Regions from separate parts of the Streptomyces sp. NBC_01116 genome, predicted to be linked through region 1. Evidence: riboswitches for the same ligand, from Rfam matches in the RefSeq annotation. Region 1 holds a riboswitch; each other region holds the start of a gene.
What was found. Region 1 has a riboswitch for cobalamin ahead of metE (5-methyltetrahydropteroyltriglutamate--homocysteine S-methyltransferase). Riboswitches for the same ligand answer to the same signal wherever they lie in the genome.
Positions count from the first base shown of each region.

Region 1 (3,169 bases):
TGGACCTGCTGACCTCGCTGCCCGGCTGGGACGACTTGCCCGCCGTACGCGCCGGGGAGGTCTGGGTCCTCGACGGCCCGGCCCACCACAACCGCCCCGGCCCCCGGGTGGTCCGGGGCGCCGAGGTGCTGGCGCACGTGCTGCACGGGGTCCGGGCGGGGGAGCCCGTCAGCGGGCACGAGGCGCAGCGCATCGCAGGTACCACCAGGAGGAACGGCTGACATGAACGACGCACCCCGTCACATCCTCGTCATCGGCATGGGCGCCGGCGACCCCGACCACCTGACGCTCGCCGCGGTGAAGGCCATGCGCCGGGCCGACGTCTTCTTCGTGCTGGGAAAGGGCAAGGAGAAGGACGCGCTGACCCGGCTGCGGCGGGACATCCTCGACGAACACCTGACCGGCCCCTACCGCGTCGTCGAGGCCGAGGACCCCTGGCGGGACCGCACCCAGCAGGACGCCGGGCGCTACGCCTCGGCGGTGCACGACTGGCGCCACCGCCGCGCCGACATCTGCGAACGCCTGATCGTGGAGGAGCTCGCACCGGGGCAGTGCGGAGCCTTCCTGGTGTGGGGCGACCCGTCCCTGTACGACAGCACCCTCGCCATCCTCGACGACATCCGAGGCCGCGGGACGGTGGAATTCGGCCACGAGGTGATCCCCGGCATCAGCAGCGTCTCCGCCCTCGCCGCCCGGCACCGCGTCACCCTGAATCAGGTCGGCCGCCCCGTCCACATCACCCCGGGACGGCGTCTCGCCCGGGGATTCCCCGAGGACTGCGACCTCGTCGTGATGCTCGACGGCCACGAGAGCTTCACGCATCTGGCGGGCGTCGGGTGGTGGATCCACTGGGGCGCCTACATCGGGACCCCGGAAGAGATCCTGGTCTCCGGCCCGCTCGACGAGGTGGCCGGCCGGATCAGCGGGCTGCGCGCGGAGGCCCGCGAACGGCATGGCTGGATCATGGACACCTACCTGCTGAGCCGGGCGCCGGGCGCCGACGGCGACTGACGGCCGCCGGCTCACGGGTCCGCGCCGAGGCGCGGGCGGCGAGGGCCTCCGCACCTCGTCGTCGGACCGGCCGAGGTGTCAGGAGGCGTCAGCGCCCGGTCTCGTGCGCCCTGATCACGCCGAGCCCGTGCCCCAGGCTCGGGCATTCGGCGGTGAGGTCGTCGCCCCGCACCAGGTAGTCGTGCACCCGGCCGTCCGCGGGTCGTTCGATCGCGCGATACAGCGTGCCGTTCACGGTGATCGTCCAGTCGTCGCCGTCCTGGGCCCACCCGACTGTCTTCTTCATCTGGCGTTTTCCGTTTCCTCGGTCGGCCTCGCCGCGGGTCGGCGGCCGTGTAGTGGGAAGAAGAACGGCTTGTGACGCTCGGTGGTTCCGCAGTCCCTACGCCATTCGGTTACATCTGTGTCACTGTCGCGTCCAGTGGACGCGCCCGACCTGACTGGCGGTCAGCACGGCGCTGACGAACAGCCGAACGAGCGGAGAACGCGCGTAGCTCGACGCTGTGACCCGCCGCGACGGAGTCCGGCCCGGAGCCGGGGAGTGCGCCGGCCCGTGTCCCACGTCACCGTCCGAAGTGTGAACAACGGTGTGCGCGGGCCGGGCGTCCCCTTAGGGTGATCGGTGCAGCTGGTTCACCCTGTCCGCCAGACAGGGTGTCGCAAGAGGGAACCCGGTGGGAATCCGGGACTGCCCCGCAGCGGTGAGTGGGAACGACCGCCGTCATACGCACTGGGCCCGGCCGGGTCTGGGAAGCGACGGCCAGTAGGTGTCTGCCCCGGCAGACGTGCCCGCGAGTCCGAAGACCTGCCCGTTGCCCGCACGCGACCGTTCGCGTGCGGAGATCTCGGTGACCTCGTGGGCGGGTCGGCGTAACCATCGGGCGGACGGACACGGATGCGACGTGTCCCGGTCTCCGCCCGATGCGTCATCCCTTCGCGTCCGCGTCCGGTCCCGGGGTCCGTCCCGCAGACACGCTCGCGAAGGAGAGTCACGTGACAGCGAAGCCCGCAGCCGCGGCAGCACGAGCCACCGTGTACGGCTACCCCCGCCAGGGCCCCAACCGCGAACTGAAGAAGGCCGTCGAGGGCTACTGGAAGGGCCGCGTCGACGCCGACGCCCTCCGGGAGACCGCCGCCGAACTGCGCCGGGGGACCTGGCGGCAGCTCGCCGAGGCCGGCGTCCACGAGGTGCCGACCGGCGACTTCTCGTACTACGACCACGTCCTGGACACCAGCGTCATGGTCGGCGCCATCCCCGGGCGGCACCGCGAAGCGGTCGACACCGACGCCCTCGACGGCTACTTCGCCATGGCCCGCGGCACGCAGGACGTCGCCCCGCTGGAGATGACGAAGTGGTTCGACACCAACTACCACTATCTGGTGCCCGAGTTGGGGCCGGACACGGTGTTCACCACCGACTCCGCCAAGCAGGTCGCGGAATACCAGGAGGCGCTGGCCCTCGGCCTGACGCCCCGGCCGGTGCTCGTCGGCCCCGTCACCTACCTCCTGCTCGCCAAGCCGGCCCCCGGCGTCGCCGCGGACTTCGAGCCGCTGACCCTGCTGGACCGGCTGCTCCCCGTGTACGCCGAGGTCCTCGCCGATCTGCGCGCGGCGGGCGCCGCATGGGTGCAGCTCGACGAGCCCGCCCTCGTCCAGGACCGCACCCCGGCCGAGCTGAACGCCGCCGCCCGCGCCTACCGTGAGCTCGGCGGACTCACCGACCGGCCCCGACTGCTGGTCGCCTCCTACTTCGGACGACTCGGCGAGGCGCTGACGGTCCTGGCCAAGTCCCCCGTCGACGGGCTGGCCCTCGACTTCACCGAGTCCGGCGCGGGGAACCTCGACGACCTCGCGGCGGCCGGCGGACTGCCCGGCAAGCGCCTGGTCGCCGGTGTCGTGAACGGCCGCAACATCTGGATCAACGACTACGAGAAGTCGCTCGCCACCCTCGGCACCCTCCTCGGCCTCGCCGACCGGGTCGACGTCTCCGCCTCCTGCTCCCTGCTGCACGTCCCGCTGGACGCGGACGCCGAGCAGGGCATCGACCCGGGGATCGCCCGCTGGCTCGCCTTCGCCCGGCAGAAGACCGAGGAGATCGTCGTCCTGGCCCGCGGCCTGGGCGCCGGCACGGACACCATCGCGGCCGAACTCGCCGCCA
Region 1 covers NZ_CP108644.1:7,360,189-7,363,357, forward strand. Annotated here, with positions in the region: gene OG245_RS32280 (cobalamin-binding protein) at 1-221, shown strand, start outside; gene cobF (precorrin-6A synthase (deacetylating)) at 223-1,011, shown strand; gene OG245_RS32290 (hypothetical protein) at 1,100-1,297, opposite strand; cobalamin riboswitch at 1,624-1,839, shown strand; gene metE (5-methyltetrahydropteroyltriglutamate--homocysteine S-methyltransferase) at 2,005-3,169, shown strand, end outside.

Region 2 (3,169 bases), 6.7 Mb from region 1:
AACGCCCCGGCCGACAGCGACACAGCTCCCCCGCCGACCCCGAGGACGACCACCACGACCGCCCCGGTCGAGGCCCCGGAGGAGACGCCGAGGACGAAGGGGTCGGCGAGCGGGTTGCGCAGCAGGGACTGCATCACCGTGCCGCAGACCGCGAGCCCCGCGCCGCACACGGCGGCGAGGAGGGTGCGGGGCATGCGGAGGTTCCAGATGATGCCGTCCCGGATCGGGCTGAGCCCCGAGTCGCCGAACCCGAGGTGCGCGGCGACGGCGGAGAAGACGTCGGGCACGGAGATCCGGGCGGGCCCGATGGTCACGGCGACCGCGACGGAGAGCAGCAGGAGCAGGATCCCGCCCGCCGAGAGCGGCACGGCGAGGCGGGCGACGTTCCGGAAGGGGCCGGGCCGGGAGGCGGGTGGCACCGCGTCCCTCTCCCCGGCCGGGGGCGCAGGCTCCGCCGCCGTACGGTTCCCGGTGCTCACCCCGCGAGCCCGAAGCCGCGCAGTCCGGCCGCGACGCGTTCCAGGCCCTCGACCGTCCGGATGGTGGGGTTCAGGGCCTGTCCGCTGAGCAGCACGTAGCGGCGGTTCTTCACGGCGTCCATGGTCCTGGTGACCGGGTTGGACTCCAGGAACTCGATCTTCTTCGCGGCGCTCTCGGCGGTCTGCGTCGTACGGGTCAGATCGCCGATGACCAGGACGTCGGGGTTGCGGTCGGCGACGGTCTCCCAGCTGATCCGGGGCCATTCGTCGCGGGTGTCGTCGAAGACGTTCTTCGCGCCGAGCTCCTCGGTGATGACGCCGGGGGCTCCGCAACAGCCCGCGAGGTAGGGGGCCTTGGAGTCGGAGAACCAGTAGAGGAGGGAGGTGTCCGACGCGTCGACGCCGTCGGTGGCCCGCTCCACGCGCGCCCGGAGCTTCTTCACCAGGGCGTCGCCGCGCTCGGGAACGCCGAACACCCTGGCCAGTTCGCGGACTTCCGTGTGGACGGAGTCCATCGTCAGCGGCGCGGTGCGGGCTCCGTCGCCGCCACCGCTGTTGTCCTTGCCCGCGCAGTCGGCGGGCGAGATGTAGGTGGGGACGCCGAGTTGCTCGAACTGTTCGCGGGGCGCGACACCGCCCTTGGCGAGGGTGGAGGTGAAGGACGCGGAGAGGAAGTCGGGCTCCTGGTCGAGGACCTTCTCCGAGGAGGGCCGGTTCTCCGAGATCCGCTCGACGCCCGCGTTCGCCTTCTCCAGCCCCTTCATGACCGGGTCGGTCCAGGTGGCGGTGGCGGCGAGCCGGTCGGCCAGTCCGAGCGAGAGCAGGATCTCCGTCGATCCCTGGTCGACGGAGACGGCCCGCTCGGGCGGGGCCTGCACGGTGACGGTGCGCCCGCAGTTCTTGAGCGTGACCGGGAATCCGTCGGCGGTGCCGCCCGCGGCGGCCGTGCCGGTGCTCCCGTCGCCGCCGCAGGCGGTCAGCAGGAGGAGTCCCGCCGCGAGCAGGGCGGCGGTGCGTATCGGGGCGGGGGTGGCCGTGGGCAGCACGAAGGACCTCGGTGTCTCTGGGCCCAGCCGCGGAGCCCGTCGTACGGTTCCCGCGCCACGGTGCGGGCGCGGGTGCCAGCAGGTCTTCGGACTCGGGTTCGTCCGGGCGGGACGCCTTCCCGGAGCACATCCGTGCTCCAGTGGCCGTGGCCCCGCCCGTCCCCCTCACCGCTGCGCGTCAGTTCCGGATTCGCACCGGATTCCCTGACCCCGTCGTGGGGTTCGACTGGCCCCGGCAAGCTATCACGGGCCTTCGCGCAGGTCGGAGGCGGTGCGGCGGGCCGCTGTGCACGAGGCCGGTGCGGCGCGGGATCGGCCCGCCACACCGGCCCGGCGGATTCCGCCCGGCTCCGGAGCGGGGGTTACGGAGCCTGGAGCGCGATCACCGCGTTCTGGCCGCCGAAGCCGAAGGAGTGGCTGACGGCCCGCCGTACGGGCACCTCGCGCGGGACCTTGGTGACGCAGTCGATGTCGAACCCGGGCTCGGGGGCGTCCAGGTTCGCGATCGGGGGGACCACTCCGTGCTGGAGCGTCAGGATCGTCAGGCCCGCCTCGATGGCGCCGGCCGCCCCCATGCAGTGACCCAGCACGCCCTTGGGTGCGGTGACGGGCGGCCGGTGCGGATAGGACCGGGCGATGAGGGCGGCCTCGGTGGCGTCGTTGAGGGGGGTCGACGTCCCGTGCGCGTTGACGTGGTCGACGTCCTCGGCGCGCCAGCCGGCGTCGCGCAGCGCGGCGTCGACCGCCGCCCGTGCGACGTCCCCGGACGGGTGGGGGCTGGTGGGGTGGTGGGCGTCGGTGGTGGCGCCCGCGCCCGCGATCAGCGCCCGGGGGACGGCGCCTCTCGCCCGGGCGTCCTCCGCCCGCTCCAGGACCATGATGGCCGCGCCCTCGCCCATGACGATCCCGGCCCGGTCCGCCGAGAAGGGGCGGCAGAGGCGGGCGGGGTCGCCGTCCCGCAGCGCCGCCGCGCCCGAGCGGGCGAAGCCGGTCATGGCGACCGGGAACACGATCGACTCGGTGGCCCCGGCGATGGCGATGTCGCACTGGCCCAGCGTCAGCATGTCCCGGGCCACCGACAGCGCGGTCACCCCGGACGAACAGGCCGTGCACGGCGCCAGGCTGGGGCCGGTGGCCCGCATCCCGATGGCGATCTCGGCCGCGGGCATGTTCGGGATGGTCAGCAGGATGCCCGAGGGCGAGGTGGCGCCGGGGCCCCGCCGCTCCAGGACGACGGCCTGTTCGGTGAGTCCGGCGGATCCTCCGCTGCTGGTGCCGACGACGACGGCGACGCGGGTGCCGTCCCAGTGCGCGGGGTCGAGCCCGGCGTCGGCGACCGCCTCCCGGGCGGCCAGGACGGCGAACTTGACGTACCGGCCCATCCGGAAGGCGGTCCGGCCGCCGACCGCGTCGTCGAGGTCGACGCCGGAGACCGTACAGGCGAAGTCGACTTCGCAGCCCAGCAGTTCGGGGACGGTGCGGGCGGGCGACACGCCCGCGCAGACGCCGTCCCAGGTGGTGTCGGTGGTGTGGCCGGCCGGGGTGATCATTCCGAGCCCGGTGACGGCGATGGCGGGTCGCTTCATCGGGTGTTGCTCACCGGCACCGTGGCCTCCGCCGCCGCGCTGCCGACGGCCACGTCGA
Region 2 covers NZ_CP108644.1:617,906-621,074, forward strand. Annotated here, with positions in the region: gene OG245_RS02495 (FecCD family ABC transporter permease) at 1-419, opposite strand, end outside; gene OG245_RS02500 (ABC transporter substrate-binding protein) at 476-1,525, opposite strand; cobalamin riboswitch at 1,585-1,771, opposite strand; gene OG245_RS02505 (beta-ketoacyl synthase) at 1,888-3,111, opposite strand; gene OG245_RS02510 (acyl carrier protein) at 3,108-3,169, opposite strand, start outside.
Region 2: it holds a riboswitch for cobalamin, as region 1 does, so the genes downstream of both, OG245_RS02500 (ABC transporter substrate-binding protein) here and metE (5-methyltetrahydropteroyltriglutamate--homocysteine S-methyltransferase) in region 1, are expected to answer to the same signal.

Region 3 (3,169 bases), 1.5 Mb from region 1:
CTGGCCGTGCAGACCGTCACGGAGCACGTGTGGGTGACCGACGTACCGGGGTACGCCCTGGCCGCCCAGTCGGTCGGGGTGGTCGGCGACGACGGGTTCGGCAGCGTCTACACCACGCCCGACGGCGGGCAGCTCCACCTGCGGGTGGAGCGCCGGGCGCACGCCGGAGCCGACTGTACGAAGGACCCCGCGCCCGCGGGCGGCCAGGAGCCCCTGCTGACCTGTGAGCGGGACGGCGAACAGTGGTACAGGGCCGCGGAGTCGGACCACGCGTACGCCTGGGAACAGGACGGACTGGTGGTCACCGTGAGCGGGGCGCCCGAAGAGGTGGACCGGGCGACACTGCGGGCAGCGGCGCGGGCCGCCCACCGCGCCGACGGCCACGAGCTGGACCAGGTGCTGCCGCCGGCCGACGACGCCCCCGGGCAGCCGCCGGTCGAGCGCGGCGACCTGCCGCCGGTGGGCGACGGCGCCCCGGACAACGACGTGGGTGCGAGTGGCTGACGCACGGGAACGAGTGGCCGGCACGGGAACGAGTAGCTGACACGGGAGCGAGTGGCGACATGGGAGCGAGTGGCTGATGGATCTGACGATCAGGGCGGCGGAGCCCGACGAGTACGCCGTCCTCGGCGAGATCGTCGCCGAGGCGTATCTCTGCGACGGTCTGCTGGACGGCCCGCAGGACCCGTATCTGCTCAAGCTGCGGGCGGTGGAACAACGGGCCGCCGAGGCCGAGGTCCTCGTCGCGCTCGACGCGCACGGGGCGGTGCTCGGCGGTGTGACGTATGCCGCACCCGGCATGCCGTGGCGCGACATCGCGGGACCGGACGAGGCCGAGTTCCGGATGCTGGCGGTAGCCCGCGAGGGGCGCGGACGGGGTGTGGGAGAGGCCCTGGTGCGGGCGTGCGTCGAGCGCGCCCGGTCCACCGAGGGCGTGCGGGCGCTGGCCCTGTCGACGCAGCCGGCCATGCTCGGAGCCCATAGGATCTACCGTCGGCTCGGCTTCGCGCGGACCCCCGAACGGGACTGGGAACCGGTGCCGGGACTACGGCTCATGACCTTCCGGCTGGAGCTGGGAGCGCCCTCCTGAGGGGCATGTTGAATCGTCGCGACACAACATGTGGGGGCCGCTTCATCCGGCGGCCCCCACATGTATGCTCGACCTCGCTGTCGCCGCAGGGGAATCCGGTGCGAATCCGGAACTGTCCCGCAACGGTGTGATCGGTGTGCTTTTGCACACCCGCAAGTCCGAAGACCTGTCGACAGCGCGTCCGGCTCGACCGAACCGGACGCCAGACGTCCGGGCCTCGCGGATAGGCCGGTGGACGCCGTCGCTGTGCTGCCCTGCCCCGGGTCTCGCGCTGCCCGGCTCCCCGCCTTCCGCCGGCCCCTGCCGAGCGAGGGAAAGCCCAGTGACCATCGCGCCCGCCGATCCGGTTTCAGCCACCGAATCCGCTGCCTCCACCACGTCCGGAGCAGGCACGAACGACGGCCCCGGGACCGCTTTGCTGCGGACCCTGACCGACCTCACCGTCGATCTTCCCGACACCGACCCCGGACGGGTCGCCGCCGCCGCGCTGCGCGGACGCAACGCCCGCTCCGACGAGGCCGAGCTGCGCTCGCTGGCCACCGAGGCCGCCGCGGGGCTGATCTCCGAGGACCCGGCGTACTCCAGACTCGCCGCCCGGCTGCTGACCCGGACCATCGCCGACGAGGCCGCGGGCCAGGGCGCGACGCACTTCTCCGCCTCGGTCGCCGTGGGCCACCGCGAGGGCCTGATCGCCGACCGCACCGCCGCCTTCGTGGAACTGCACGCCAAGGCGCTGGACGAGCTGGTCGAGCGGGCGCTGGCCGACGGCGCCGACGACCGCTTCGGCTACTTCGGTCTGCGGACGCTGCACAGCCGCTACCTCCTGCGGCACCCGATCACCCGGCAGGTCATCGAGACCCCGCAGCACTTCATGCTGCGCGTGGCCGCGGGCCTCGCCGAGGACGAGTCGGTGCGGGCGCTGGACGAGGTCGCCGCGCTGTACGGGCTGATGAGCCGGCTGGACTACCTCCCCTCCTCCCCCACCCTCTTCAACTCCGGCACCCGGCACCCGCAGATGTCCTCCTGCTATCTGCTGGACTCGCCGAAGGACGAGCTGGACTCGATCTACGACCGCTACCACCAGGTGGCGCGGCTCTCCAAGCACGCGGGCGGCATCGGTCTGTCGTACTCCCGCATCCGCGCCCGGGGTTCGCTGATCCGGGGCACCAACGGGCATTCCAACGGCATCGTGCCCTTCCTCAAGACGCTGGACGCCTCCGTGGCGGCGGTGAACCAGGGCGGCCGGCGCAAGGGCGCGGCGGCGGTCTACCTGGAGACCTGGCACGCGGACATCGAGGAGTTCCTGGAGCTCCGCGACAACACCGGTGAGGACCAGCGGCGTACGCACAACCTCAACCTGGCGCACTGGATCCCGGACGAGTTCATGCGCCGGGTCGACGCGGACACCGAGTGGTCGCTGTTCTCCCCCTCCGACGTGCCCGAGCTGGTCGACCTGTGGGGCGACGCGTTCGACGCGGCCTACCGGGCGGCCGAGGCCAAGGGCCTGGCGCGCAGGACGATTCCGGCGCGTGAGCTGTACGGCCGGATGATGCGGACCCTCGCGCAGACCGGCCAGGGCTGGATGACGTTCAAGGACGCCTCCAACCGGACCGCGAACCAGACCGCCGAGCCGGGCCGGGTCGTGCACTCCTCCAACCTGTGCACGGAGATCCTCGAAGTCACGGACGACGGCGAGACGGCCGTCTGCAACCTGGGCTCGGTCAACCTGGGCGCGTTCGTGGCGGACGGCTCGATCGACTGGGAGCGCCTGGACGCCACCGTGCGCACCGCCGTGACGTTCCTGGACCGGGTCGTCGACATCAACTTCTACCCGACCGAGCAGGCCGGGCGCTCCAACTCCCGCTGGCGGCCGGTCGGCCTGGGCGCGATGGGCCTCCAGGACGTCTTCTTCCAGCTGCGCCTGCCCTTCGACTCGCCGCAGGCCCGCGCGCTCTCCACGAAGATCTCCGAGCGGATCATGCTCGCCGCGTACGAGGCGTCCTGCGACCTCGCGGAACGCTCGGGCCCGCTGCCTGCCTGGTCCGAGACGCGGTCCGCGCGCGGTGTGCTGCACCCCGA
Region 3 covers NZ_CP108644.1:5,849,197-5,852,365, reverse strand. Annotated here, with positions in the region: gene OG245_RS25900 (hypothetical protein) at 1-504, shown strand, start outside; gene OG245_RS25895 (GNAT family N-acetyltransferase) at 581-1,090, shown strand; cobalamin riboswitch at 1,143-1,279, shown strand; gene OG245_RS25890 (ribonucleoside-diphosphate reductase subunit alpha) at 1,413-3,169, shown strand, end outside.
Region 3: it holds a riboswitch for cobalamin, as region 1 does, so the genes downstream of both, OG245_RS25890 (ribonucleoside-diphosphate reductase subunit alpha) here and metE (5-methyltetrahydropteroyltriglutamate--homocysteine S-methyltransferase) in region 1, are expected to answer to the same signal.